3 regions of the Halomonas sp. MS1 genome follow, and region 3 is predicted to be linked to each of the others. Evidence: riboswitches for the same ligand, from Rfam matches in the RefSeq annotation. Region 3 holds a riboswitch; each other region holds the start of a gene.
What was found. A riboswitch is a leader RNA that binds a small molecule or an ion and turns the genes downstream of it on or off. The one in region 3 is predicted to bind thiamine pyrophosphate.

Region 1 (9,786 bases), 1.6 Mb from region 3:
CCCGCTGGTTTGAGCCAGAAAATGTATCTAGCGGTATTAATAGCACTATTTCGTTGAGTTAATTGCACCATGGAGAAGCCCCGCGATAAGCGGGGCTTTTAACGTTTCGGCTTAAGTATTCTGAAATAACGGCAGGCTTCTTTTTAGGAGTTGGCCGATAGGGCCAAGCTGACTGGCGTGCATAACGAGAATGGTGGGGGTGGCCGTTTGCGTTTTTGCGTTGTGAGGAACTAACAGTGCAAATTCGCCTTCTTCAAGATGAAATTCATGCAGCTCACGCAGGCCATCAGGCGTTTCACACTGAGAGCAGCGGTAGTTATCATCTTCGCCATAAACTAAGCGATGATACATTTTGAAGAGCGTATAAATGGCTAAACCGCCTTTCAAAGCAGGCCAGCGGGCAGGTGTGCTGCGCAGCGTGTCAGAAACGATGATGCCATCGGCTTCTGCACTGGCGAATATGCTCGCCAGTGGTGCTGAGAGGAGCGGCGTGCTAGCGCTTAACGACGTCTCGTGTTCTTGAGGGTTCGGGGAGACCTCGTTAACCACTCGGTGGAAATCATCTAAAGAGGCAAGCGGGAAGTCCTTGTGCTTTAGATCACTTGGCTCGAAGCCGCCGTTTTCCCAGCCATGGATAACCCGGAGCGTGGCACGCGCGTGATGCATAGGCAGTGCCAGAAGGGTGTGCAGCATTATCCGGATATGCAGCTGACGCTCATCGGTGTCGTTTTTAAACGCGCAATAAGGGTCGGCAAAAAGAGTATGCAAGCGCCCAGGCGTATGCTCTTTGGCTTCGGAATAATGCATTTTGGTGTCCCTGTTAATTGCCGTTTGCTGCATTTACTGCACGGCTTATAGGTCATTGAATAGTTGAGAGTATGGACAGCGTTAGCCACGATTGAAAGTCACTTTGTTTAGTGTTTTGTTACCGAATCGCGTTATCCAACAGCATGATTGTTTAATCAAAACAAAAATTTAAAGCTTAATCAGCAAATGAGGTGTAACGATGACTAATCGACTTAGCCGTTTCCGTGTACCAGAAACGTTGGATGAACTGCCTGACGATGTTCGCGATGCAATATTAAAAGTGCAAAGCAAGGCGGGATTTGTGCCCAATGTGTTCTTAATGCTGGCGCATCGCCCTGAGGAGTTTCGCGCTTTTTTTGCTTATCACGATGCTTTGATGGAGCGTGAATCCGACACGCTGACTAAAGCTGAAAAAGAGATGATTGTTGTGGCTACCAGTGCTCGCAATCGTTGTCTCTATTGTGTTGTTGCCCATGGCGCGCTATTGAGAATTTATAGTAAAGACCCTTTAGTCGCTGACAATGTCGCTATCAATCATCTAGCGGCAGGGCTAAGCGAACGCCATCGTGTCATGCTGGATTTTGCATTGCACTGCGGGATTGAAGTTGGGGAGTTCTCTGCCACGTGGCAAACAACCTTAGAGAAAGTAGGTTTTACGCTAGAGGACTGTTGGGATATTGGCGCCATTGCTGCTTTTTTCGGCATGTCGAATCGATTAGTTACCATGACGGGTACGCCCCCCAATGAGGAGTTTTATTTGATGGGCCGCCTACCGCGTTAGCAGGATACAGACGCACATCTAGGCGTTACTCACGGATAAATTTTACTAACGCCCAGCCTTTACTAACGAGCCGCTTTCACCGAGGATAGCGTCTCCATTCACTGTCGCCAGGGGAGCCCGCAGCTGTTGGGCTGAGAATGCGCACTGCGCAGACCCTGGAACCTGATCCGGTTCATACCGGCGGAGGAAGTGCGACATGCCTTACCTAACGTCAGCCGTACTTGGTGCGGCGCTATTCTGTTTTGCTTTTCTGGGCCTGCGTGCACGTCATGTGCAGGGATCGCTTGATGACTATGTCACGGCACGAAATTCGCAAACCGCTTCCACACTTGGCTTCTCCTTTTTAGCCTCGGGAATGGGCGCCTGGATTCTGTTTGCGCCGCCTGAAATTGGTGCCTTTGTTGGTCCGTTAGCGTTGGCAGGCTATGCCATTGGCTCTGCGCTGCCGTTTATCGTGTTGGGGTTGTACGGACCAAAAATTCGTCGCGCATTGCCAGAAGGCAGAAGCATTGCCGAATTCGCCCACGCTTGTTACGGCAAGGGGGTGCGTCATTGGGTGCTGCTGGTGTCCGTAGCCTACATGGGCTGTTTTTTAGCAGCGGAACTGACGGCGATAGGTGCTATTACCGCACTGCTTTCCGATGTACCACCTGCACTAGTGATTATTGGCGTTGCGCTCACTACCTTGGTGTATACGGTGATTGGTGGGTTGCGCGCAAGCCTCGCAACGGATCGCTGGCAGGCATGGCTTTTGCTAGCCCTGTTATTGGCTGTGGGTAGCGTTGCGATTTGGCGGCTGCCAGCCATGCCGAATGACGCCGTCATGCCCTCTATTCCTATCGCAAGCGCGCTGAGTGTTGCCCTGACGCTTGTGATTGCGGTGACCGCCGCCAATCTTTTTCACCAAGGCTATTGGCAGCGTGTGTGGGCTGCTCAGGATGACCAGAGCTTAGGTCGAGGCGCTTGGCTAGGCGGCGGGCTGACCGTACTGGTTGTGATGGTGATCGGCGGTATCGGCATCATGGCCGCCATGAGCGGTGTTGCTTTGGGAGAGCCACCTATTCCTTTCTTTGCGCTGTTAACAGATGCGCCTGCCTGGGTGGCGTTACCTGCATTGGTGTTAGCAGTCACGCTAGTGACCTCAAGTGTCGATACGCTGCAAAACGGTATAGCGTCGCTGATAGTCGGGCGTGGCGGTGAACGACATGCAACATCTTTAACGACCGCACGTTGGATAACGGTCGCAATGATGGTGCCGGTGGTATTTATTGCCCTGCAAGGATTGTCAGTTCTACGGCTCTTCTTGATAGCCGACTTACTTTGCGCTGCCATCGTGGTGCCTGTGCTGCTTGGCCTGTGGCAACGTATGACGCCAGTGGCGGCGATTGGTGGCGGCATGGCTGGATTAGCAGGGGCAATACTGCCGGGGTGGCTAAGCCAGGGAAGCGTTACGGCTGGCATTATGGCGGCTACCTTTCCAGGCAGTATCCCAACGTTAGGGCCTTTTCTAGGGGCGTTACTGGCGTCTATTGTCGTCAGCGTTACACTGGCATACCTGCCTAATCGACGAAGCGTTAGGCCGTAACGTTAAGCCGTGAGCCAAATTAACAGGGACGATCATGATTCGCAGCCTACTAACGACATCAGAAGGCGATGTGCGCGAAGGCGATGAACGCCTCATTGATGACTGGCAAACGACGCCCGGTAGCCACCTATGGATAGACATGAAAGGTGAGCCTGAGGAGAGTGAACGCCAGCTATTGGAGCGTTTTGATTGTCATCCAATGGCAATTCAAGATGCCCACAAAGAGCGCCATCCGCCGAAAATTGAAGAGTTTGAGCACCATACCCTGATTATTTACCGAGGTATTTCATCTTTTGATGCTCAGCTAAACTTTGTGCCTCAGCAGGTGTGCCTCTTTATTGGAGAGCGTTTTCTAATCACGCTGCACGCTGGTGAGGCGCTTAGTATTGAACGGCTCTTTAGTGAGCACGGAAAAACACTGCTGGCGCTATCTCCCGAGCGTGTCGCGCTGAAAATTATGTACATCTCAGCAGGCTTCTACATCGATAGCTTACTGGAGTTTGAGAGTGAGCTAAGCGATATAGAAGATGAGCTTTTAGAGGCTGGTAATGATGTGCTGATGCGGAAAATCACCGCCTATCGTTCACGATTGGTAAAGATGCGCCGTATTTTTAGCTACCACAAAGGCATTACCCAAGAGCTTACTGCCTATGACTATGCCCATCTGCCACGCGGAGAAAGTGAAACGCTGCATGCCATCACGGATGTAGAGGAGCGCTTTGAGCGCCTATATACACTGACACAAATGTATTACGACATTTGCGGTGATCTCATTGATGGTTACATTTCGATTTCCTCTCACCAGCTAAATATCACCATGCGCGTATTAACGGTGATTACTGCCATATTTGTGCCACTGACGTTTATTGCCGGTATTTACGGCATGAACTTTGAGTACATGCCAGAGCTGCGCTATCAGTACGGATACTTTTTTGTTTGGGGAGCCATGCTGGGTATCGGAGGTTGTTTAATTTGGTTATTTAAGCGTAAAAACTGGTTTTAAAATGAGCCAGATGATCGCTGGTAGCGAAAAGTTGATAGTTGGTCATGTGGTTGGAGCGCTAGTGTGGCATCCTCGCAGTCGACCAATGACCTGCAAATAACCTGAGAGCTACTTTTATGACCATCATGATTATTGGCCTGCTGATTTTTCTTGGCAGCCATTCTGTGCGTATCTTTGCTGAAGACTGGCGTCAGCGACAGATTGTTAAACGCGGCGAAAACACCTGGAAGATTGCGTACTCCGTAGTGTCGGTGATTGGACTGGCAATTGCTATTTACGGTTTTGGCCAAATGCGCCTAGACCCTATCTACGTCTGGTTTCCCCCCACGGGCTTACGCCATGCGGTAGCACTGCTGATGGTGCCTGCCTTTATTATGCTGGTAGCAGCCTATGTGCCGCGTAATGCTATCAAAGCGAAGCTTGGTCATCCGATGATGTTGGCCGTAAAAATTTGGGCATTTTCACACTTATTGGCTAATGGACGACTGGGCGATATTGTCTTTTTTGCAGCATTTTTGGTGTGGGCTATTCTGGCCTTTAAGGCAGCCAAAAAGCGTGATCGCCTACATCCCGCTAAGCCAGTACCAACCTCGGCTCCCGCGACAATAGCCACCGTCGTGATTGGCTTGATAGCGTATATTTTGTTTGCTCTTTACCTACATGTGTTAGTTATTGGTGTACCTGTTTTTAGCTAGTGATTATTAATAAATATTAACGGCGTCAATGGTTTATATCCGTTGACGCCGTTTTTATTATTACTCTTGAGTGGCGGCGAAAGTTTGCTATTGTCAGCTAGGTTCATCCAACGTTTCACAACGGAGAAATTTATGGCCGAAGCTGTACCTCAAGTACCGAAAACGATGTCTGCCATGTTGTTAACAGGCCATGGTGATATAGATAAATTGCAGTACCGGCAGGATGTTATGACCCCTAAACCAGGGGCGGGGCAAGTGCTGGTTCAGGTAACAGCAACGGCCAAAAATAATACTGACCGGAAAGCGCGTGAAGGGCTTTATCCTACGAAAGGGAAAGAGGAGGTCACATCGTTTGCGATGGGAGGATCGCCCACACTGACATTTCCTCGTATTCAAGGGGCTGATATTGCTGGACGCGTGGCGGCAGTAGGCGAGGGCGTGGATGCTTCACGTATTGGAGAACGAGGCCTGCTCGATTTTAATATTTACGCTGATGAGCGTCGCGATATCAATCTGACGCCAGATTATTATGGCCACGGGGCTGATGGTGGCTATGCTGATTTTGTCGTCGTCCCAGCCGACCAGTTTCATCATGTTCCCAACCCTGAATTGCACGATGCAGAGCTTGCTGCGATGGGGATGTGCTCGTATCAGACGGCTTATCACATGATGACGTCTGCCAACATTGGCGCGGGTGAACGTGTGCTGGTGACAGGCGCCAGTGGCGGTGTCGGAACGGCGTTAATTCAGCTTTGTCGGGTCGTGGGCGCTATTCCTTACGCTGTCAGCCAGCCGGATAAAGCCGATGCGCTGCTGGCGTTGGGTGCAGAAGTCGTCATCGATCGGGGTGATTTATCGACGTTTGTTGAGCGTGTATTGGCGACCACTGATGGTAAGCCGATTGATGCAGTGATGGACTTGGTCGGTGGGCAGATGACCGATCTGTTTATCGATACCATGATTGTTGATATGCAAGGCCGTAGCAGTTATCCGCGGCTTTCCATTGCAGGTGCGAGTGGTGGCAATATCAGCGAGATTATGTGGACTCGCGTCTACTTGTACCAAGTGCAGATTTTTGGTGTTTCCCATGGCACTCGCGAAGAGGCTGAACAACTGATCGAGTGGATTCGCAGTGGGGCGCTAAAACCAGTGCTGCACGCGGCCTTTAAACTATCGGATCTACATAACGCTGAGCGCTACTTTGTAAACCGTGGCAGTAACTACCTGGGAAAAATAGTTATTGTTCCTGATGCGCAGTGGGAAACCCATGGTGCGCCGTTTGCCCTCACCACCGCCTAGGAGCAGTGCTAATGAAAAATCTGCATACGATTCAGCTGATGGATACTCATGCCGGTGGTGATGTTAGCCGTATTGTGACGGGGGGGATCGGTGTGCTTCCTGGTGCCACAGTACGCCAACAAATGGAGTTTCTGCGTGATGATGCCGATGGTTTGCGACGGCTGTTGCTAGAAGAGCCGTATGGTATTCCGGAGATGTCGGTAGATCTGTTGGTGCCTTCCTCGCATCCGGACGCCGTCGCGGGCTATATCATTATGGAGGTCATGGGCTACCCGATTTATTCGGGTTCTAACACGCTGTGTACAGCCACTGCTGTGTTAGAAAGTGGGCTGGTCCCCAAGCAGGAAGGTATTCAACGCTTTAAACTGGAAGCACCCGCAGGCTTGGTGCAAATTGAAGCGAAGGTGAGCAATGGGGTAGTGGAGTCTGTTACCTGTGAAGGCCTGCCAAGCTATATCGACACCTATCGCGATACGATTCAAGTTCCTGAACTTGGAGCAATTACCTACTCAGTCGCTTACAGCGGTGGCTTTTATGCCTTGGTAGATGCCGAAGAGTTAGGCTTCAAGCTAGTACGCAGTGAGGAGCAGGCGCTTGCCGCTTGTGCTTATAAAATTGTTGAGGCGATCCAAGCGCAGCGCGGCTTTTCCCATTACACCCTGGGAGATGTAGGGCCATTGCCGTTTTTACATTTTATGGGGCCGGAAGAAAAAGTAGCTGAAGGCTATATTCGCTCGCGTTCAACAACGTATGTACATCCTGGTGTTATTTGTCGTAGCACCACTGGCACGGGCACCTCAGCGCGGTTGGCGCTGATGAATTATGAAGGTCGGCTGAGAATCGGTGATAAGTTAGAAACCGTATCACTACGTGAAACGGGGTTTATTGGTACCTTCACCGGCACGCATCAAGAAGGCGCTTATCAAGTGGTGGAGAACACCACGACTGGCCGTAGCTATGTGTTGGCAGAATCAAACATCGTGATTAACTGCGACGACCCGATGGTAGCGTGTGGCGAACTGCATCACATTCTGAGTGACCGGCATACAGAAGAGGGCTAGCGCTCTTCTCTGCGTAATGCGTCGACATAGCCTGTTTGCTCAAGTCGCTCCCATACCGGGGTCTTCTCGGCCTCGGTCATACTTCCCCAACAGGCAATTTCATCTAGCGTCCGACCGCAGCCTTGGCACAATGAAGAGGCTGGATCAATGTTGCATACCTGAATGCAGGGCGACAGCGGACGAGCAGCGCAGAGTGTAGTGGATGAGTCGCTGGACATGATGGCTAAGCTCAATGCAGTGGTGAGAAAACGGCGCTAGGCGAGAATTACTTACTCTGTTCACTTCTTATGAGAGTGGCACTTTACCACGCAGTGACTTCGTTTTGCCTTTACGCGTTTTGTGGTCCACACGGCGTCGCTGTGAGCCTTTGGTGGGCTTAGTTGGCCGCCGCGTTTTCTGCTGCTTGCCAGCACTTTGAATCAGTGCTTTTAAGCGTGCAAGAGCGTCCTCTTTGTTCAATTCCAGGGTGCGATAGCTTTGCGCTTTGATAATCACCACGCCCTCTTTACTAATACGCTGATCAGACAGTGCCATTAAACGCTCTTTATAAATCGGCGGTAGTGTAGAGCTTTGAATATCGAAACGTAAATGCACCGCAGAGGCGACTTTATTGACGTTTTGGCCACCCGAGCCTTGCGCTCTGATCTGACTAATATCGATTTCCCAGTCCGCTATCGTCACGTTATTTGAGATAGTGAGCATTCAGTTCCTTTATGTCGCGTGTGGCTCGTAAGGCTAGCATACTTAGCGCCGAGGAGCCGATTTGAGACGGATCAAGGGCATGTCTCATGAATACTATGCTCGGGCGATGGATAGCTTACGGGGCTTGTTGGGTTGCCCGGCTAGGGGCACAACTTTAAAGTAGCTTGCTACTCTTTATAACCACTGCCATAGGAATACCCATGGATTACTTACTCGATGAACAACCTTTGAGTGCTGGTGTTATCTACCGTTTGCTGTCAGGCAGTGTCTGTCCAAGGCCAATTGCATGGGTGTCAACTCAAGATAAGAACGGCAATACAAACCTCGCACCGTTCTCCTTTTTTAACGTAGCCAGCGTTAATCCCCCCATCCTGGCTTTTTCACCGCTGCTCGACGGCAGCGGGCTGCCCAAAGACACGCTGCGCAATTTAACCGAACTAGCCGAATGCGTCGTGCATATAGGCAATGAAACGTTGATAGAAGCGCTCAACACGACCAGCGCCAGTGTTCCTCCCGAGCAAGACGAGTTCTTATTAGCGGGGCTAGAGAAGGCTGAAATGCCGGGAATCAGCGTGCCACGTATTGCAGGTGCCCCGGTCGCCTTTGGTTGCAAGCTGCGCGACTTAATTCGTTTTGGCGATCAGCCATTAGCGGGATCGTTAGTGCTGGCTGAGATTGTCGCTATTCATATTGATGACGCGATATGGGATGGTCGGCATATCAATATGGACGTGCTAAAGCCAGTAGGGCGCTTGGCAGGCAGTGATTATGTACGCATCAGTGACCGGTTTGCTCTTGAGCGGCCTGCATAATCTAGCTAACCGATGTCATAAGCCTTGTCGTGAGTGGATGTAGTAGTGGCTTACTACCCGCTGCGAAGCTGCACTTGCTACTCTCATTTAACACACCCTTCGTGTGCTCTGTGCCTCGACCAATAACGACAAGGAGAAGTGAGATGAGCAACAAACGAATTTTAATGATTACCGGCGATTTCACTGAAGATTATGAAACGATGGTGCCTTTCCAGGCACTGATGGCGGTTGGCCATCAAGTCGACGCGGTATGTCCCGACAAGGTCGCCGGTGATACCGTGGCAACGGCTATTCACGATTTTGAAGGTGACCAAACGTATACTGAAAAGCCCGGCCATCGTTTCGCTCTGAATGCTGATTTTGCCAAAGTTAACCCGGCTGACTACGACGCCTTGGTGGTTCCTGGTGGCCGCGCACCGGAATACTTGCGCTTAAACCAGGAAGTACTGGCGATGGTGAAGCACTTTTTTGACACCCAGAAGCCGGTCGCTGCTATCTGTCATGGCGCCCAGTTGCTGGCCGCTGCTAAGGTGCTTGAAGGTAAGCAGTGTTCCGCTTATCCGGCTTGCCAGCCAGAAGTGGAACTTGCCGGTGGCCACTTCGCAAACTTGGAGGTCACTGATGCAGTGACGGATGGCAACCTGGTCACTGCACCTGCATGGCCCGCTCATCCTGCTTGGCTTGCCCAGTTTATGGCGCTATTGGATAAGTAGCACTGCTGATAGGTACCCCTTTCGTGCCCAGCGGTATCGAACTCAATACGGTTGGGCGCGTTGTCTGTTAGCCGCTATGCTAAAAAGCAGAATTTACTCGATATCAGATCTTGCCTAGTAGCTTAATAGTAGAGTTTGATAGCGGAGAGGGCATAACGATGTGCAAGTTGTTTATTGATGCCGACCCTGAGCTATGGCGTAGTGCCACGCACTCGCTGCGCATTGATGGCATGGTGACCAGCGTTCGCATGGAAAACTACTTCTGGCACCTGCTGGAAGAGATGGCTCAACGGGATGGGATGAACACGGCTCAACTGATTACGCGGCT
Region 2 (9,786 bases), 870 kb from region 3:
ATCGGTCAGATTGCTCTTCACTTCCTTGATTCGCTTCCCCCGCCCCATCCTTGGGCTGTGCGTCTTTAGGAAACGGTCAACTTTGTTCATGGCGGCATCTAGCGAGAGAATCGTCTTGGCCCGCCGGATATCCCGATCCAGATCGGCTTCCGTTTCAGCTTCATCACGCGCGTAGTGCTCTAGTAGGTGATGCCGAATCAGGCCTCTCAGTTTCTCCCGTTTCTCGCCCAATTCTTTGAACGTACCCGACCACTCTTTGGAGGCATCGGAGGACATCTTGCAGCCATCAATGGCAAAGAGTTCGTTGCCCAGTAAGCCTTGTTCGTGGCACACCAGCAGCACTTGCTCGAATAGCGCTTCAATCTCATCGGCATGGCGACTGACGAAGCTGGCCAGTGTGGTGAAATGGGGAACGGTATCGCAGGAAAGAGCTTTAAAAATAATATTGGTCTCGCAGCACCACTGCATTTCACGACTGGAGGTGATGCCTTTGGAGTAGGCAAACAGGATGATCTTCAACAGGATGGCCGGATCATAGGCCAGCCGACCGGTCGCGTCGTTGCGGTACTGGGGATGGAAAACGGACAAGTCGAGCTTGTGCTCGATCAGGTAGTGCACAGCGTGTTCAAAGGTGCCTGGCTGGAGCTGATCTTGATAGTTGATCACCACCATGGCGTTCTGGTCGTAGTTATAAGCTTTGAAGCGCGGCATGCTGACCACTCCTCGTCTGTTTCCTCGATCCTACCAAAACTTAGCCGTCAGCGGAGTTTTTCTACAGGCTCAACGCCGCCATAAACGGCGCGAGCTTGCGAGCGTCCGGCGACCGTAGGGAGCGAATTTAATGGCTTTGTTAGTTGCACTTAAGCTATACATCCAGTCTTCTATGTGCTATCGACCTAGCAAAACCTTCCATTCCAGGAAATAACGTTTCTGATGTAATGTTCATATGTTTCAAGTGCCCTAGGATAGTGAATCTCAGTTCTTTCTTCAGAATATACTTTTTAAATACTGGCTCAGTCTCACTGCAAGCCTCATTCACGTTTTCTAGAAAAGATGATGTTATATCTAATGGAAGTACAAATAACCCTTGCTGTGCTCTTAAACGCAAATTGTATTGAATTGGCTCAATAGCGACTATGCCAGCTTTAGTGGGGTTTTCTGAATAGCTTGACGCATTTGTAGCTGAGGAAAGTATATTTTTTAAAAATCCATTAGTGGCTCTATATACATCATCTTCCCATTCATCTCTCAAGCTACCACGTCTTATACTAAAAGTAGAGTGTCCAATATCGTGTAATAGGCTAAAGTCTATCGACCATACAGCTGCATCAACTTTTGAACCAATTAATGCAAAATAGCATGCGACATAAAATGAATGAGTGAAGTCTATTAATCTAGTCGGTGTGCCATAGTGCTGCATAAGCGCCAACCAACCGATATAGTCATCAGGCTCTGGAAGATTAGAGATATAGTGCGCTGCTCCTTTTTTAAATTCTCTTAAGAACCAGAATTCTGAGTTATTAGGATCATCTTCTTCCGCACCTAAAGCGCGGCTAATAGAGGTACTAATTTCCCAATTCTTGTCTGCTTGACCTCTATAAATTTCATTAGAGAATTCAAGCTGAAGATCTTCTACCTTCTTCCATTCATCAATAATTATTTCTTGATACATTCGCTAACGTCTCAAAATCATGGGGAAACTAACAGTGATTATACGCCTCGCCACAAAACCCCAATAAACGCGACGGCACATTCATTGGAGTTTTGCAGCCACCCAATTTGACTCTACCCCATTGATTCCCAAGAGAGCAAAGCCAATTTTGGCAGCATATCCAAAATTCGCGTGCTTGCGCGTGCCCCTTGCATCTCTTCTCTCGTCCTCCTAGACTGCTTGGCACTAACTGCTTGACGGGGTGCCGGTGAATCCGGCTGAGATGGCGCAGGGCGTATCCACTTGATACTGCCAAAGCGCTGGTCCCGCTGAACCTGATCCGGCTAATGCGCTGCTCCTATGACGAGCACGCGGGTACCGGCGTAGGGATCAAGCGATGGCCTCGGCTTAGCTTCACGCCACCTTCTGCGCCATTTACTCGATCTCAACCGCCCACCTTCCGGATCATTACTCCCGGAGGCACCATGGGCTACCGCTTTGCTGATCTTACTAATGCCTGCCATGACGACTGGCGCGCCTATATTGAGCATGATTTTGTCCGCCAGCTGGGTACCGCCGCGCTACCAGAAGCATCGTTTCGCCACTATTTGAAACAGGATTACCTGTTTTTGATTCACTTCGCCCGCGCCTACGCGTTGGCCGCCTATAAAAGCCCTACGCTGGCTGATCTTCGCCAAGCCCATGAAGGTTTAAAAGCCATTGTGGATGTAGAGCTAGGCCTGCACGTGGGCTTTTGCCAGGAGTGGGGAATTTCCGAGCAAGAGCTGGCGGAGCTTCCTGAAGCCAGAGCCACCTTGGCGTATACCCGCTACGTATTAGACACCGGCAATCGCGGCGACCTGCTCGATTTGCACGTGGCGCTGGCTCCTTGCTTAGTGGGCTACGGCGAAATCGCCAACTGGCTGAATGCTCAGCCTTCTACCCTACGCGGCAGCCAAAACCCGTTTGATGCCTGGATAGCGATGTACGAAAGCCAGGAGTTTCAGGCCGCCATGCAGGCTGAGCTTGAATGGCTCAATGCCCGCCTGGCCGATGTTACCCCCGCCCGCTTTGCCGAGCTGAGCAAGATCTTCCGCGACGCCACGCGTCTGGAAATCGATTTCTGGCAGATGGGTCTGGATCTGATAGACAGCGATCTAACAGACAAAAGCCTCACCCATTAAGCCAACACAATAACCATAATCAACAACGAAGGAAGACGACCGTCATGACGAAGACTTTAGAAACTGAAACTGTAAAAACTAAGACCTCAAAAAGTAAAACCAGCCATTTTTTAGCTGAAACTGCTCAGGTCGATGCGGCTGCCATTCAACCGCTGCCCGCCTCGCGCAAGGTGTACGTTGAAGGCTCACGACCAGATATCCGCGTGCCGTTTCGGGAAATCACCCTGTCGCCCACTAAAACCAGCAGCATTGATGAAGAGAATCCGCCGCTACTGGTGTACGACACCTCTGGCCCTTACACCGACCCAGCCGCCAACAACGATTTACGCAAAGGCTTGCCTGCCCTGCGCCGCGCCTGGATTGAAGAGCGCAACGATACCGAGTTCCTTGACGGCCCCACCAGTGAGTACGGCAATCGCCGCGCTAACGACCCCACGCTTGCCCAGTTGCGTTTTGATTTAACGCGCACCCCACGCCGAGCAAAACCGGGTAAGAATGTCACCCAACTGCACTATGCGCGCCAGGGCATTATTACTCCTGAAATGGAATTTATTGCCATTCGCGAAAACCAGCGCCGCCAAACATTAGGCACCGCTGAAGTTGAGCGTATTCTTGGTCATCAACATCCTGGCCAGAGCTTTGGTGCAAAATTGCCGGAAGAGATCACGCCGGAATTTGTGCGCGACGAAGTCGCCCGTGGGCGCGCAATTATCCCCAACAATATCAACCACCCAGAATCCGAGCCGATGATTATTGGCCGTAACTTCCTGGTGAAGATTAACGGCAACCTGGGTAACTCGGCAGTTACCTCGTCGATTGAAGAAGAAGTCGACAAAATGACCTGGGGTATCCGCTGGGGATCGGACACCATCATGGACCTTTCCACGGGCCAGAACATTCACGAGACCCGTGAGTGGATTATCCGCAACTCGCCGGTGCCGATTGGTACAGTGCCGATCTATCAAGCGCTTGAGAAGGTCAACGGCATTGCCGAAAACCTGACCTGGGAAGTGTTCCGCGACACCTTGATTGAACAGGCTGAACAGGGCGTGGATTACTTCACCATTCACGCGGGCGTACTGTTGCGCTATGTGCCAATGACTGCCAACCGAGTGACCGGCATTGTCAGCCGTGGCGGCTCTATCATGGCCAAGTGGTGCTTGTACCATCACCAGGAAAGTTTCCTGTATACCCACTTCGAAGAGATCTGTGAGATCTGCAAGCAGTACGACGTAGCGTTTTCTCTGGGCGATGGCCTGCGCCCCGGCTCAGTCGCCGATGCCAACGACGAAGCGCAGTTCGCTGAGCTGGAGACCCTGGGTGAGCTGACGAAGATCGCCTGGAAACATGATGTTCAGGTGATGATCGAAGGCCCTGGCCATGTGCCCATGCACCTGATTAAAGAGAACATGGATAAGCAGCTTGAGGCGTGTCACGAGGCACCTTTCTATACCCTCGGCCCACTGACCACCGATATCGCCCCCGGCTACGACCACATTACCTCCGGCATTGGCGCGGCCATGATCGGCTGGTTTGGCTGTGCAATGCTCTGCTATGTGACGCCGAAGGAGCACTTGGGTCTGCCGAATAAAGATGACGTCAAAACCGGCATCATCACCTACAAAATTGCTGCCCACGCAGCAGACTTGGCCAAGGGTCACCCGGCAGCACAGCGTCGCGATAACGCGCTTTCCAAGGCACGTTTTGAATTCCGCTGGGAAGACCAGTTCAATCTGGGGCTAGACCCGGACACCGCCCGTGAATTCCACGACGAAACCTTGCCGAAGGACTCCGCCAAAGTGGCGCACTTCTGCTCCATGTGTGGGCCGAAGTTCTGCTCCATGAAGATCAGCCAGGAAGTACGCGATACCTATCGGGACCGCACACCGGAGAATGCCGCTGAAAGCGATTCCGAGGCCGTTAAGCGTGGCATGCAGGAGCAAGCCGAGAAGTTTCGCCGAGAAGGTAGCGAACTGTACCAGGAAGTTTAAAATAGCAGCCTGTAAGTTTCACTGCTAACACGTGGCTCTTGGGTCTTACACGACCTCAAGGGCCATTTTCTTAACCAAGAAGAGGCTAGTTTAAATTAATTTGTGTATGATTATCATTCACAATGAGTGTTATTTGAAATGCTCACTTTAAAGTCACCATTTTTCAAAGGACTGATGTTAAATGAGAACTAAATTATCCTTGGCTGTTTCTCTTGCTCTTCTCAGCACGGGCGTACTGAGTGGCTGCAGCGATGATAGCGCGCCAACAGCAACAGACACCCAGCAGGAAGCACCAAAAAACCTCTCAGCTTCCCTGTTGAAATATATCCCCGCCGACTCTCCCTATTTTGTGGCAACACGGGAATCAATGCCTGAACAAGATGCTTTTGCTCTTTACCAGCGCATGCAGCCAAAGGGCAACCTGGAAGCTGACTTGGATGAACTGCGCGACATGCTGCACGACATAGACGATGACGTGTTGCATTCGCTGATGTCACTGTTGATCGCGATGGGTGAAGAGTTTGTCGGGGTTGAAACACTCGATGATATTCATGCACTGGGCTTTAAAATGAGCCCCCAGGTCGCTTTATACGGACTGGGTATCTTGCCCACTCTGCGTATGGAACTGCAGGATGAAGACGCTTTCCGCGAAACGCTGCAGCGCATCCTCACCAATGCAGATATCAACCCTAGTACGGCCACAACAGATGGAAAAGAGTACTGGGTGCTAACACAAGATGGTCCGATTAAAGCCATCATGGCCATTATCGATAAGCAACTGCTGATGTCTGTGGTGCCAGAAAATGTTAGTGATGAGTTGCTATCACAGGTGCTGGGTAGCACCCTGCCTGACAGCAACATTGGTGATACCGGCGCTCTAGAGGAAATTGAACAGCGTCATGGCTTCACGCCCTATGGTGCCGGGGAAATCGACTCATCACGCCTGCTTAGTGAGCTGAGTACACCCACACACTTAGCTACTCAAGCACTATTGGACGCGGCTGATGCAGAGCGGCTGGACCTCTCCGCCTGCCAAGCAGATATTGACCGCATCACCAACCGCTTCCCCGGTATTGTCATGGGTATGCGTGAATATAACCTCGACCGTATGGAGATGAATCTCATACTGGAAACCGATGAGGCTATTGTCAGCGATCTCCGTGCAATGACCGCTCAGGTTCCGGGCCTTGGTAGCACAGAGGGCATGGCCAGCTTTGGGCTAGGCCTGAATCTACCTGTACTGATGCAAACTGTTCAGAAGTATGCCCAGGAAGTGCGTCAAAACCCGTTTAGCTGTGATGAGCTGCAGGAGTTAAACAGCACCTGGAATGAGATCAATATGGCGATCAACAATCCAGTCGCCATGATGATTGGCCCATCTCTGTCTGGTTTCAGAGCACGCCTTAACAACCTGACAATGAAAGAGGGCGAACCCGCTGGTACCGGTCTTCTGACCCTCGCTTCGCAAAACCCGCTTGCCCTGCTGTCTACAGCAAGTGCGTTCGTGCCTGATTTAGGGGCACTTGGACTTGAACCCGGTGGAGAAGCCAAAAAAATTGACAGCATGATGCTGCCACCAGACTCACCAAAGCTCTACGCGGCTATGTCTGAAAGCGCCATTACCTTGGGCGTTGGCATCAGCGATTCCGAAACACTACAGGAAGAACTGCAAGCCCCTGTTTCCGAGCGTGACCTACTGGTTCATGGCCATCTGACTGGTGAGTTCTACCATTCGCTGGCCGATGTCATAGCACAAATGCCTTCCGATGAATTGGCAGAGTTTGATACTGATCTGCTCAGGCAATATAGCGATATCTATAAGAACATGGAGTACTGGTTCAGAGTGGATGACGCAGGCGTTGAAATGAGCTTCTCGCTGGAATTGAACTAAGCACTGGCTATCCCTAACATCCGAAAAACTCGCTATTGGATACAGCTGTCATCGTGTCACTGTGATCGTTAGCGAGTTTTTCGTCGGCAGCCACGCTGATAAAGGTGGCGTATGGATGGCTCTTGAACTTACTTAAGCGCTATGAGACCTCAAGGGCCACTTTCAACACACCATCGCGCTGGTGGGAGAACAGGTCATAAGCATCGACAATGTTCTCCAACGCATAGCGGTGCGTGACCATGGGGCCAAGATCTAGTCGCCCTGCGGCTATGATGCTCATCAGCCTGCGCATTCGCTCTTTTCCACCGGGGCAGAGTGACGTAATAATTTTGTGATCTCCAAGCCCAGCACAGAAAGCACCCAGCGGAATCGTCAGGTCTTCAGAGTAAACGCCCAGGCTCGACAGCGTGCCGCCAGGTTTTAGCACCCGCAAGGCAGACTCAAAGGTTTGCTGCAGGCCGAGTGCCTCAATGGCCACATCAACGCCGCGCCCGCCGGTTAGCTTTAGAACCTCCTCGACGACATCAACCTGACGAAAATCTAGCGTGACATCCGCGCCCATCTGCTTGGCCATTGCAAGCCGCTCATCAACACCGTCGACAGCAATAATCATCCCCGCCCCACGTAACCGCGCACCTGCTGTCGCACACAGCCCAATCGGACCTTGCGCGAATACCACCACCGTGTCACCAATATTGATACCGGCTTTTTCGGCACCCGCAAAGCCGGTCGACATGATATCGGGGCACATCAGCACTTGTTCGTCGGTTAGACCATCGGGCACGGGAGAGAGATTAGCCTGGGCATCGGGCACCAATAGGTATTCAGCTTGGGCACCATCGATGGTGTTACCAAAGCGCCAGCCGCCCATCGGTTTATAACCGTGGCTGTGGTGGCCGCCATCTTGTGAGGAACAACCATCTTGGCAAGCATAAGAAGTGAAGCTGGGACAAATCGCTCCGGCGATGACCCGCTGGCCCTCTTGATACCCCTTCACATTGGCACCTAACTTTTCAATCACGCCCACCGGCTCATGGCCAATGGTTAGGCCGCGCTCAACGGGGTATTCGCCTTTTAAGATGTGTACGTCGGTGCCGCAAATAGTCGTGGTGGTGACCCGCATCAACGCGTCATTGGGGCCAATCTCGGGAATGGGCTTGTCGTTAATCTCAATGCGCCCAGGCTCAACAAAAATAGCGGCTTTCATCATGGCAGGCATGTAACGGCTCCTATTGAAGTGAGTGATACCCCATCACTATTGAGCCCACTGGATTAAGGAACAGCAATTGACGTGGAACAATGAGAGATACATTAGATATATATAGACTTAAATAGCATTTACCGCGCTATCTTATTTATACCAAGTGTACCGCTAGCTGCTGTTTTTTTAATCTATAGGTATCCATTATGCCGACACTACCTTTCAAACTCTGGTCGACCGCAGTCGCTGTGGCCACCACTCTATTGATTTGGCTGGTAATTCCTTTGCCAGAAGGGCTGACGCCAAACGCTTGGCTCATGCTGGCAATATTTGTCGGCACTATTGTCGCTATCATCGGCAAAGCTATGCCTATTGGGGCGATCTCTGTAATTGCGATTTCTATTGTCGCGGCAAGTGGCGTTACCGGCGATACGCCAGGCGAGGCCATCAATGTCGCCTTAAGCAGTTATGCCAACCCACTTATTTGGTTAATTGCCATTGCGATTATGATTTCGCGCGGGTTGATTAAAACTGGCCTGGGTGCGCGTATTGGCTACTACTTCATCTCGATTTTTGGCAAGCGCACGTTGGGAATTGGCTATGGCCTCGCCTTTTCCGAGCTTTCAATTGCACCTGTCACACCAAGTAATACCGCACGGGGTGGCGGTATCATTCACCCCATTATGCGCTCTATCGCGCACAGCTTTGACTCACATCCTGAAGACAACACGTCGGGCAAAATCGGCAAATATCTAGCGCTGGTGAATTACCACAGCAACCCCATCACCTCGGCTATGTTCATCACCGCCACCGCTCCTAACCCATTAACCGTTCAACTTATCTCATCCGCTACTGGGGCGGAAATACAGCTGAGCTGGTTAACCTGGGCGATCGCCATGCTGCTGCCGGGCTTGGTCGCCATCCTGGCGATGCCGTACATTCTGTACTTGCTTTACCCACCGGAAATTAAAGAAACCCCGAATGCCACCCAGTTGGCGAGAGACAAACTTGCCGAACTAGGAAAACTAAGCCGAAACGAAGGCATCATGTTGTTCGTTTTCTTAGTGCTGCTTTTGCTTTGGGCGGATATCCCAGCGATATTCCTGGGGGATGCAGTCACGCTTAATACCACCACGTCTGCGTTTATTGGCTTATCGCTACTACTGCTAACAGGGGTTTTAACCTGGGAAGATGTGCTGAAAGAAAAAAATGCGTGGGATACGCTGCTGTGGTTTGGTGCTCTTATTATGATGGCTAGCCAACTTAACGAAACAGGCCTAATTAGTTGGTTTTCAGCGAATATGCAGAGCTGGATTACCACGATGGGGATTGGTTGGGCGGGAGCCTCTGCACTTCTGGTACTCACCTTTCTTTATACCCACTACTTTTTTGCCAGCACGACTGCACACATCACCGCGATGATGGCAGCATTTCTCACCGTTGGCTTAAGCCTCGGCGCCCCACCTATGCCTTTTGTGCTAATTATGGCGGCCACATCTTCGATTATGATGACCTTAACCCATTACGCCACAGGCACTTCACCAGTCATCTTTGGCTCAGGCTACCTGACGCTGGGAGAGTGGTGGAAAGCAGGTTTCATTATGAGCGTGGTGAACCTGCTCATTTGGGTAGTCGTTGGTGGTTTATGGTGGAAGCTGCTTGGCCACTACTGAGTTACCACCTAAAAGCCAACAGAGGTTATTGACCTCTGTTGGCATTGAAATGCCCTGGCTAGGCGCTATTTCTTAGCCTTCTCTTTGGCCTTACCTTTACCTTTCTGCAGTTCGCCCTTTACTTGTTGGGCTTTACCCTTAGCTTCGGTTTTACTACTTCCGGTTACTTTGCCAGCTGCTTCCTTCACTTTTCCG
Region 3 (9,786 bases):
CTTCCGCTGTCGTTAATGGTATTGCTGCTAAGCACGATATCGAGTGCTCATGCAAATCCGCGTTATGCTGGGATTGTTGTGGATTTGGAAAACGGAGAGGTGCTGTACGCCGAGAATGCCGATGAGCGTCGCTACCCCGCATCGTTAACCAAAATGATGACGCTTTATCTTACATTTGAAGCATTGGAGAGCGGCCGGCTCAGTCTGAATCAGCCGCTTCCTGTGTCTGCTCAAGCTGCCGCCATGCCTGCTGTAAAACTGTGGCTTTCTGCAGGTAGTACCATTCCTGTTGATTCTGCTATTCGTGCGTTAGCAGTGCGCTCTGCTAATGATGTTGCCGTCGTGGTGGCTGAAGCGTTAGGTGGTAGCGAGCAGCGTTTCGCTCAGCTGATGACCGCAAAAGCGCGCGAGCTAGGCATGAATGCCACCACGTTCCGTAATGCCTCGGGTCTACCTGATGATCAGCAGGTCACCACGGCACGGGATATGGTGACACTCTCTGTGCGCGTGATGCAGGACTTCCCACAGTACTACCACTACTTTGGGCTCCAGGAGTTCACCTATCGTGGTACCCGGCACACCAGCCATAACCGCTTAGTGAAAAATTACCCCGGTGCAGATGGCCTTAAAACCGGCTTCATTCGTGCATCTGGTTTCAATGTAGCGACAACGGCCGTCCACGGGGATCGCCGCATGGTCGGTGTTGTTATGGGTGGCTTTAGTGGGTCATCTCGTGATTCTCATATGGCCAACCTGTTAGATCGAAGCTTTGCTCGTGCAGCGCTGCGTGACCAGCAAACATGGCTGGCCAATACTACTTTCTCTAGTGAGTTTATGGCTTTCTCTGGCTCTGGCACCCCTAGCCAACGCCCCATGTCGACACCGCCAGCTTCTAATCGCCCTGTCATGGCCAGTAACGTAACGATTTCGAATAATACAGCGGCTTCGAATAATTTGGCAGCGACAACACTTTCTCCTTCACCAGCGCCTGCACCGGCTGTTGAAATTGAAGATCGTCTCGCGCGCTCTATGGAGACACCGACAAGCAGTCCGGTTAGCCATACATCAAACTCGGTGAATACGTTTATTGAGCGTGAACGCGAGTTGGCTGCTACGCCCCAACGGTCTGTTACTGCTGGTGATTGGGGTATCCAGGTAGGTGCTTTTAGCCAGGAAGCACGAGCAGAGCAGTTGGCACGTCAGGCAGCTCAGCGATTGCCTCATGAAGTGGGAGGACGGGTTGCCATCGACACCATAGCTGGTCAAACGCCGGTATTCCGCGCCCGTGTTGTCGCCTTGGACGAAGCGCGCGCCAGGCGCGCCTGTAGAACGCTCCAGGCGCAGGGGATGGAGTGCATGGTGGTCAACGCAAGTTTGTAAAGCCACGTTAGATCCGCAACCCCGCCAGTGACACATTGGCGGGGTTTTTTATTAGTTGTTTAACCCCGGCTGATAAAGTGTCCGAAGGGCAAAAGGAGAGCGTCGTGACAACGTCGTTAAAAGGTATCCTATGCATGTGCTTAGGGGTTCTGTTCTTAGCGCTTGGTGATGCGGTATCGAAGTGGCTAGGCGAAGTCCATTCGCCGCTACAGATTATTTTCTTTCGTACGCTCGTGTCATTACCGCTCATTGCCCTGTTGGCGCATTTTGCAGGCGGGTTGCGCAAGTTGCATACCAAGCGCCCCCGTGTACACCTTCTCAGAGGATTGATTTATACCGCCACCATGGTGTTCTTTGTCTGGGGGCTAACCCTGTTACCACTCGCAGAGGCTACGGCAATCGCTTTTGTGGCGCCCTTGTTTGTAACGTTGCTTTCAGTGCCGTTGCTTGGCGAACGGATTGATCCACCCGTATTAATAGCGTCGTTAATTGGCTTTGCTGGCGTGCTGATTGTGGTTCGCCCCGGTGGCGATGCGTTCCAGCTCGGCACGCTAACCCTCTTGGGAGCAGCTTTCTTTTACGCACTGATGATGATCACTGCGCGGCGCTATGGTGCTCGGGAGCACCTGTGGGCGATGGTGTTCTACATGACGTTAGTGCCCTTTATCATCACGGCTCTGAGTTTGCCCTGGGTTTGGCAAACCCCAGAGCCCTGGCACTGGCTTGGCTTTTTGGTCTCGGGTGTTTTGGGTATTGGCGCGACCGCGTTTATTACCCTGGCATTCCGCTTTGCCCCTGCCGCGATTGCCGCTCCCTTTGATTACACCGCAATGCTGTGGGCGGTGCTGCTTGGCTGGTGGTTCTGGGGAGAGCTGCCGGATCTGTGGGTATGGGTGGGCAGTGTGCTGATTATGGGCAGCGGGTTGGCAATTGCTTACCATGACCGCCGCACGACGATGAAGCCTCGCCCAACGGCTTAAGCGAACTGATAGACATCCATTGCCAGTACGCCATGTTCAATGCTGTGGTGTAACTGAGTTGCATCACCACCTGCCCCCATGGCCACCAGCAAGGGCTGAAAGTGCTCTGGGGTTGGGTGGTTTTCCAGCGCTTTTGGAGCACTCTCCCAGTGGAGCAATGCCTGGCGATCATTGGCTGCAATGTGCTTGCTCACCCACTGGGCAAACTCATCTACCCAGGCGGGGGCGGGGCTGCCCTGGGGAAGCGTTTCATATAAGTTATGGGTCAGGCTGCCCGAGCCAATAATCAGAACCCCTTCTTTTCGCAATGCTGATAGGCGTTCGCCGAGCGTGACTAGCGCGTCATTTTCCCAGCGCACAGGTAGCGACAGGGAAACGACCGGTACATTGGCCTCCGGAAACATCAGCGAAAGTGGTACCCAGGCGCCGTGATCAAGGCCGCGCTCTACGCGTTCGGCACCCAATAACAGCGCAATTTGTTCAGCCAAATCAGGGTTGCCAGGAGCCGGATACTGGCACTCGAAAAGAGCTTGTGGAAACCCGCCAAAGTCATGAATCGTCTCTGGTTGTGCGCTAGTACTGACCTTGAGCGTAAGACTCTCCCAGTGGGCTGATACGACGACCACCGCACGAGGGGAGAGGCGCTTCCCCAGCTCGCGTAGGAAAGCGTGGGCCGGCGTTTTATTCAGCGCCAGCATGGGGGAGCCATGAGAAATATACAGGCTGGGTAGCATCTTAGTACCTCCGTTAGCCTATAGGGGGCTAATGATGCCCGCACAAGCCGAAGCCAATGCGGGCAGAGCGGTTAAGCGAATTTGCGGCTGACAACAGCGCTACCGCCACCTAGGCCTGCCTGTACCACCAGAGCAATCGTCCAGAAAATAGGGAATTCCCAGCCACCACCCGGGTTCGAGAACAGCCAGCCATTACCCAGGTGTACCGAGGCTGCACCTAACAGTACGGGGACTAGAGCAAGGCTTACCCAACGAGTATAGATGCCCAGTAAAAGTGCTAGGCCACCACCTACTTCGGCAGCAATGGTTAAGTAAGCAAGAACACCTGGTAAGCCCAGGGATTCAAAATAGCTGACAGTGCCTGGCAGGGTGAAGACAAACACCTTAAGCAAGCCGTGAGCTAAGACCATCACGCCCAAACTGATACGTAGCAAGGCGGTGGCATGGAGGGTGAGTGGTGAAGTATTAGTAGTGGTCATAGCGGTCTCTCTTAGTCGCGAGCATCACGTTGGATGCGATAGTGCCACTTTACAGATGAAAGCCACTGAGATAATCCACTGTTCTTGCACTTCACTGTTGCGATAAAGGCGACAATCCGAGCTCGATTTCCCATACTGGTGGGTCACCCCACGCCGCCGCCAACAACTCAATGAAGCGCTCTACTTTGGCAGGTAAATAGCGTCGGGCTGGGTAAAGCGCATGGATGTCTAGCAACGCCGGCGGTAAGTTCTGCAAAATCGGCACTAAGCGCCCGCTCGCAATGCTATCAGTCACTAAAAAGCTGGGCTGTTGCGCTATCCCTAAGCCTGCTTCAGCTGCATGCGTCAGCATATCGCCATTATTACTCTCTAGGGGGCCAGAAATACTGAGTAGTTGATGGCCAATCCGCCAATCGCCACTGTTTTGGCCGCTTCGGTAGCGAAGGCAGCGGTGAGATGCCAAGTCTTCACTAGTCAGCGGCGTGCCATACTGGGCGAGGTAATCAGGTGATGCGCAAAACAGCATCCGGCACTGAGTGAGCCGTCGCGCCACTAAGCTAGAGTCGGGCAGGTTGCCAATGCGAATAGCGACATCGTAGCCCTCTTCCAGCAAATCAACGCGGCGGTCGTTTAGATCCAAACGCACCTCAAGCCCTGGGTGCGTTTGCATAAACTGTGCAACCAACGGTGAAAGATAGCGTGTGCCGAAGCTCATCGGGCCATTGATACGCAGCCGCCCGTTCACCGTACTGGTACCACTGCCGATCTCTGCCGCTGCCTCGTCCAAAGCGACCAAAATGCTTTGCGCGCGAACGAGATAGCGTTCGCCTGCTTCCGTGAGGTGCAGCCGCCGGGTGGTGCGCTGAATAAGCCGAGCACCCAGTGCCTCTTCAAGCGCCATCACTTGGCGAGATACCCGCGTGCGAGAAAGGTCTAGCGCCTCGGCCGCGCGGGTATAGCTACCCAGCTCAGCGACCTTTACAAACGCCGCGATATGGTCGAACTGGGTCATTGCGCGTGGAATGCCTGTGCAGCCAGGCGGGGGTCTGGCTGGCCACAAATAGCAGAAATAACCGCAACACCGTTTGCCCCAGCGGCTTTCACTTGAGCAATGTGTTCAGCTTTTAACCCGCCAATCGCGACGCTGGGAAGTTGGCACGCATTGGCAAGCTGTGCCAGCCCATCAAAGCCAATGGGCTGGGCGTGGTCTTGTTTACTGCCAGTCGAAAACACGGGCCCTAAGCCGACGTAATTGAGCAATTCGACAGGTGCCTCCTGAAGTTGGGCTGGGGTGTTAATTGAAAGCCCGATAATGGCGTGCTGGCCGAGCGTGCTTCGCGCTGCTTGAACAGCCGTGTCGCTTTGCCCGAGATGTAAGCCATCCGCTTGGCTGGCGAACGCCACGTTCAGGCGATCATTAATGATCAGAGGGACGCCACTGCCTGCCAACATCGCTTTGAGACGCTTGGCCTGGGCGATCATGTGCTCGTCACTAGCGTGTTTATCGCGTAATTGCACCATGGTAATGCCGCCCTGCACAGCAGCTTCAACCGTTTTTTCCAGACCCATGCCAGCGCATAGACCCGCATCGGTGACTAAATAGAGTGAAAGATCAAACGGCATGCACCGCCTCCCATTGAGCAAGGGTCGAAAGGTCGTCAGGGGATAACTGATACAGCGCGTCCAATAGCGCCACTTGGAAACTGCCAGGGCCTTGAGCCTGCTCGCCTGCACGGCTTCCAGAGATGCTGAAACACGCCAAGGCGGCCAAGCTGGCCTCCAGCGGCTGCTCGTGGTTTGCGGCCACAAAGCTTGCCACCAGCGCACTCAATCCGCAGCCCAAGGTAGTCACGCGAGGCATGAGTGCGTGCCCACCTTTAAGCCGATAATGATTCGTGCCATCGGTAATGAAATCGCTCTCGCCAGTGACCGCCACCACGCAGCGATGTTGCTGTGCTAACGCAATGGCAGCGGCTGTAGCTTCTTGGGTGCTAGCAGTTGCATCGACCCCACGCCCTTGGCTGGCTAATCCGTTAAGTACTTGAATTTCTGAGGCGTTGCCACGAATAACGCTAGGCTGATAAGCCAGCAGCGTCTCACAAACACGCAGGCGAAATGCGGTAGCACCAACAGCCACAGGATCAAGCACCCACGGAATATGGTTTTCATGAGCAGTGCGCGCGGCGACTGCCATGGCATCAGCCCAAGGGGAAGAGAGGGTGCCAATATTAATCGATAGCGCGCCAGACATAGCCGTGAACTCCGCCACTTCTTCTTGAGCATGCAGCATGGCGGGGGAAGCACCTGCCGCCAATAGCAAGTTAGCGGTGCTATTCATCGCCACATAGTTGGTAATGCAATGTACCAGCGGTGTGGCAGCGCGCATATCGCGGAGATAATCGCCGAGTGGGCGTGAAGGCATAATATCCTCCCGGCTGGGAGGTGATGCAGCTGCACCACGACTCCCTACGCCGGTGTTATCCGGTTCAGGTTCAAAGGGTGCTTCTCAGCCCGTTAAGCAAGGGCGCCCCTGTCGTGATGGTACTATCCTTGGCTTAGATCAATCTGTAAAGCCTGGGCAGCGCGATGAGCAACTATCAACGAAACGAGATGCGTGTTCCGTAGGTGAGCATCTCATCAGGCGTCATCGCTTTACCCTCAACACCAATCATTTCATCGCCACACTGGTCGGCAAACGTAAGCACTCCATGCGTGAGACCCAGCTGTCCAAGGGTGTCGCGAATTTCACCGGTGCCCAAAAACGTGCTGACATGACCCTCAGCATTGGTTAAATCAGAGACACCGTTCGCGTGATGGAAGCGAACCTTATAGATACCATCCATTGATTCAACTTCCACAATCGGTGAAAAGCCATTGTGTATGGCACGGGCTAACTGCTTTAACGTTATGTGGTCACCGAGGGTCATATCAATCGCAGTCATGGAAAACTCCTGTGGACGCCTCAAAGGTGGGGCATCGCTCATGTTGCGGGAACTGCTTTTTGTAAAGTTTATGAATAATAAGTGTAGGGTTTTTGTTTAGTATTGCCAGTGCGCTTAATGTGACACTGCGTTAGTGAATCCTACATGCTTGTAAAGGCTGGTATTATGGCTCTAAAGCCCTCATGGTAAGCGGTAAGTGAGGCTCAATGGATTCAATGATCAGCATTAGCGACAGGAGAGCAAAATGAGTTTTCAAGGCGAACAACATTCCGGCGTCGCGCCCGTAGCGCCGCAAACCCAAGGGTTTCGCTTAAATCACACCATGCTGCGGGTGAAGGATCCCGAACGCGCGCTAGCGTTCTACTCCAAGGTCTTTGGAATGCAGGTGCTACGCCGATTGGATTTCGAAGAGATGCAGTTTTCGCTCTACTTCCTAGCCAATATAGAAAGCAGCGATAACGTGCCAGAAGATACTCAAGCACGCACTGCCTGGACCTTCAGTCAGAAAGGCTTGCTGGAATTGACGCATAACTGGGGCACAGAAGATCAGCAGGATTTTGCCTATCACGACGGTAACGCTGAGCCTCAAGGGTTTGGTCATATCTGCTTTAGTGTGCCTGACTTAGAAGCTGCTCAAGCATGGTTTGATGAGCATGAGGTAACGTTCATCAAGCGCGCGGACCAGGGTAAGATGAAAGACGTTATCTTTGTCAAAGATGCAGATGGCTACTGGATCGAAGTGATTCAGGCAGACCGCATGGCAGCCATGGGCGACTAATATGGCCCACTTGCTGTTTCGGCTACGCCACGTGACCGATGAAGAGGCGTTGGAAGTACGCCAGTTGCTCGATGAGCAGGGCTTTGATGTCTATGAAACCCAGGCGGGCTTTTTTCGCCTGGGTGTCGATGCCATTTGGCTGCGTAACACCGCTCAGCGCGAGGCCGCTGAAACGGCATTGGCGGCGTATCAGGAAAAGCGCCAAGCTAACGCGCGGCGAGAGCACGAAGAAGCGGTTGCCAGTGGCAATGCACCAACATTATGGCGGCGCTTCCTTGCCCACCCCGTGCAGGTCGTCCTGGTAATCGTCGCCGTGGTGCTGATCGCCCTATTAACGCTGCTGCCGTTTATTGGCTTGGTAGGCTAGATTTGTAAACAGTTTTGTAGATTAGCTGGGTAGCTTAACAGTGGCTAAGTGCCCGCGTTTTAGATAAAGCTGCACGCCTTCATTACCCGCGCGTAACTGAGGTGCCGCACCTACTGGGTAGCGGCACCAGCTGCCGGTAGCATATTCCTGCTCATCACTGAGCAGAGAGCCTTCCAGCACAAACAGCTCTAAACCACCGGCAAGCGGTGGATAAGACACCAGTGTATCGGCTTCCCAGTGCTCTAGGCTGACTCGCTCTGGGCCATACTGTTTTGAACTATAGGTGTGCAGCATTTTGTAAGTAATACCTGGCCGTCGGTCGGGCTGCCAGGGAAGCCTATGGGCAGGCACGGCCAGTTGCAAAATATCGTTTTCATCAAACTGGTGTAGCTTCACCAGAATAAGTGCGCCTTCTTCGCCTATTTGCGGGGTATGACCAGTGCCAATCGGGTTGCGTAAGTAGCTACCTGCCGGGTAACGGCCATGCTCATCGGCAAAGACACCTTCCAGCACTAAAATTTCTTCACCACCACCATGAGTATGGCGATTGAACTGGCTGTTGGGCGCGTAGCGTACCAAGCTGGTGGCTCTGGCGACTTCGTCGCCAATGCGGTCTAGCATCATGCGCTCTACACCAGCGCTGGGGGAGTCCACCCAACGGTACTGATCCGGCGTGACACTGGCAAAGTGGCTAAAATCGGCGTTTAGGCGCATGGTATTGGCTCTTTGCAGGGATGAAAATTCGCAGCAGTAGTGCAAGTCTCTCCATCCCTGGGACAAAATGCAACGCAAAAAAATACCGCCCAACGGCGGTATTGTTTAGGGTGCTTCGGCCAGGGTTGTCAGGATATGGTGTGCGGCCTGAATACGCGCCTGATTTGGGTAGTTCCGGTTTGCCAGCAGAACAATACCTAACTGCTGGCTGGGCACAAAGGCCACATAAGCGCCGAAGCCGTTGGTCGCACCGGTCTTGTTGTAGAGCGCTTCCTGTCTGGGCGGCAATGGAGGGCTCAAAGGGCTGGCAGGGTTAGCTTCCAATACCACCTCAAGCGAGTTGCCTTCCAGCAGCGAGTCGAGTGCCACCGGGTAGGCATAGCTTTCCCAGCCCAGTCCTTGGGTCATATTGCTGACCTCAAAGTACCCCGTGCGTGTGGCCGCCAAGGCTTGGCTTAGTGGCTCATTCAGCCCAGCGCCACTCATATTGGCTTCCACCAGCGTTAGTACGTCTGCAGCAGTCGATTTTAATCCGTAGGCCTGGGCATCCAGCATGCCTGGGTTCACCCGAATGGGCTCATCCTGTTTAGAGTAACCGTAGGCATAGTGCGCCTGCTGTGCCTCGGGCACCTGAAAGTAGCTATGCTTAAGCCTTAGCGGGGCGAGCAGCGCCTCCTTCATCGCCATCTCGAAGGGCTGGCCCAGGCTTTGTGCGGCGAGATAACCGAACAGGCCCAGGCTCGGGTTGGAGTAGAGCCGGTGGCTGCCAGGGGCGAATTCCGGTTGCCATTGGCGATAGTAGTCGATCATTGCCTCTTCGCTTTGAACCGACTCAGGGAACTGCAGCGGGAGCCCTCCTGCGGTATAGGTGCCGAGTTCCAGCAGGCTGATCTCATCGAAGGCGCTGCCTTCAAGTTCCGCCAGGTAGCGGCTGGCCGGGTCGGAAAGCGAGAGGGCGCCGCTAGCCTGGGCATAGCCAGCGAGCGCAGCCGTAAAAACCTTGCTGACAGAGCCGAGTTCGAAGAGCGTTTCATCGGTGACCGGAATCTCCGCTTCTTGATTGGCGAGGCCATAATTAAAGTAGTGCTGCTGGCCGTTAATGCTAAGCGCGACCGCCATTCCCGGGATGCGATGCTCGGCCATCAACGGCGCGATAGTATCGTTCACCAGCGCCTCAATGCTGGCGTTGTCCGGCTCTTCAAGCGCCCACGCTGAGCTGCTAAATAGCAGAGAAGTAGCCATGAAAAGGTGGGTTTTTGCTGCTAACATCTTACGCATACCAAAATCCTGTTGTGATTAATGCCGAGAGAAGGTGGAAAGTTCTTGCCAGACGCAAAGCCCGTGACGGTGGTAACTTACGACGCGCTGCGGCAATTCACAAACAGCGATATTTTGCATAAGCCATTAGAAAA

Region 1: another riboswitch for thiamine pyrophosphate. It lies ahead of NF683_RS00855 (SLC5/6 family protein); the one in region 3 lies ahead of thiM (hydroxyethylthiazole kinase).
Region 2: another riboswitch for thiamine pyrophosphate. It lies ahead of tenA (thiaminase II); the one in region 3 lies ahead of thiM (hydroxyethylthiazole kinase).

The regions. Positions count from the first base shown of each region.
Region 1 is NZ_CP098926.1:171,145-180,930, reverse strand. It holds gene NF683_RS00870 (CoA-acylating methylmalonate-semialdehyde dehydrogenase) at 1-62, shown strand, start outside; gene NF683_RS00865 (hypothetical protein) at 112-807, opposite strand; gene NF683_RS00860 (peroxidase-related enzyme) at 1,007-1,588, shown strand; TPP riboswitch at 1,688-1,795, shown strand; gene NF683_RS00855 (SLC5/6 family protein) at 1,785-3,173, shown strand; gene corA (magnesium/cobalt transporter CorA) at 3,208-4,176, shown strand; gene NF683_RS00845 (NnrU family protein) at 4,293-4,871, shown strand; gene NF683_RS00840 (zinc-binding dehydrogenase) at 5,004-6,170, shown strand; gene NF683_RS00835 (proline racemase family protein) at 6,182-7,231, shown strand; gene NF683_RS00830 (DUF1289 domain-containing protein) at 7,228-7,449, opposite strand; gene arfB (alternative ribosome rescue aminoacyl-tRNA hydrolase ArfB) at 7,517-7,933, opposite strand; gene NF683_RS00820 (flavin reductase family protein) at 8,134-8,745, shown strand; gene NF683_RS00815 (DJ-1/PfpI family protein) at 8,889-9,458, shown strand; gene NF683_RS00810 (ribbon-helix-helix domain-containing protein) at 9,617-9,786, shown strand, end outside.
Region 2 is NZ_CP098926.1:2,680,550-2,690,335, reverse strand. It holds gene NF683_RS12190 (transposase) at 1-711, opposite strand, end outside; gene NF683_RS12185 (FRG domain-containing protein) at 866-1,672, opposite strand; TPP riboswitch at 1,900-2,058, shown strand; gene tenA (thiaminase II) at 2,137-2,835, shown strand; gene thiC (phosphomethylpyrimidine synthase ThiC) at 2,880-4,826, shown strand; gene NF683_RS12170 (hypothetical protein) at 5,008-6,717, shown strand; gene NF683_RS12165 (NAD(P)-dependent alcohol dehydrogenase) at 6,857-7,936, opposite strand; gene NF683_RS12160 (DASS family sodium-coupled anion symporter) at 8,125-9,591, shown strand; gene NF683_RS12155 (CsbD family protein) at 9,657-9,786, opposite strand, start outside.
Region 3 is NZ_CP098926.1:1,812,629-1,822,414, forward strand. It holds gene NF683_RS08200 (serine hydrolase) at 1-1,380, shown strand, start outside; gene NF683_RS08205 (DMT family transporter) at 1,485-2,360, shown strand; gene NF683_RS08210 (DODA-type extradiol aromatic ring-opening family dioxygenase) at 2,357-3,094, opposite strand; gene NF683_RS08215 (DoxX family protein) at 3,166-3,573, opposite strand; gene NF683_RS08220 (LysR family transcriptional regulator) at 3,665-4,585, opposite strand; gene thiE (thiamine phosphate synthase) at 4,582-5,196, opposite strand; gene thiM (hydroxyethylthiazole kinase) at 5,186-5,995, opposite strand; TPP riboswitch at 6,020-6,115, opposite strand; gene NF683_RS08235 (hypothetical protein) at 6,171-6,515, opposite strand; gene gloA (lactoylglutathione lyase) at 6,760-7,293, shown strand; gene NF683_RS08245 (DUF6164 family protein) at 7,295-7,660, shown strand; gene NF683_RS08250 (cupin domain-containing protein) at 7,682-8,374, opposite strand; gene ampC (class C beta-lactamase) at 8,480-9,643, opposite strand.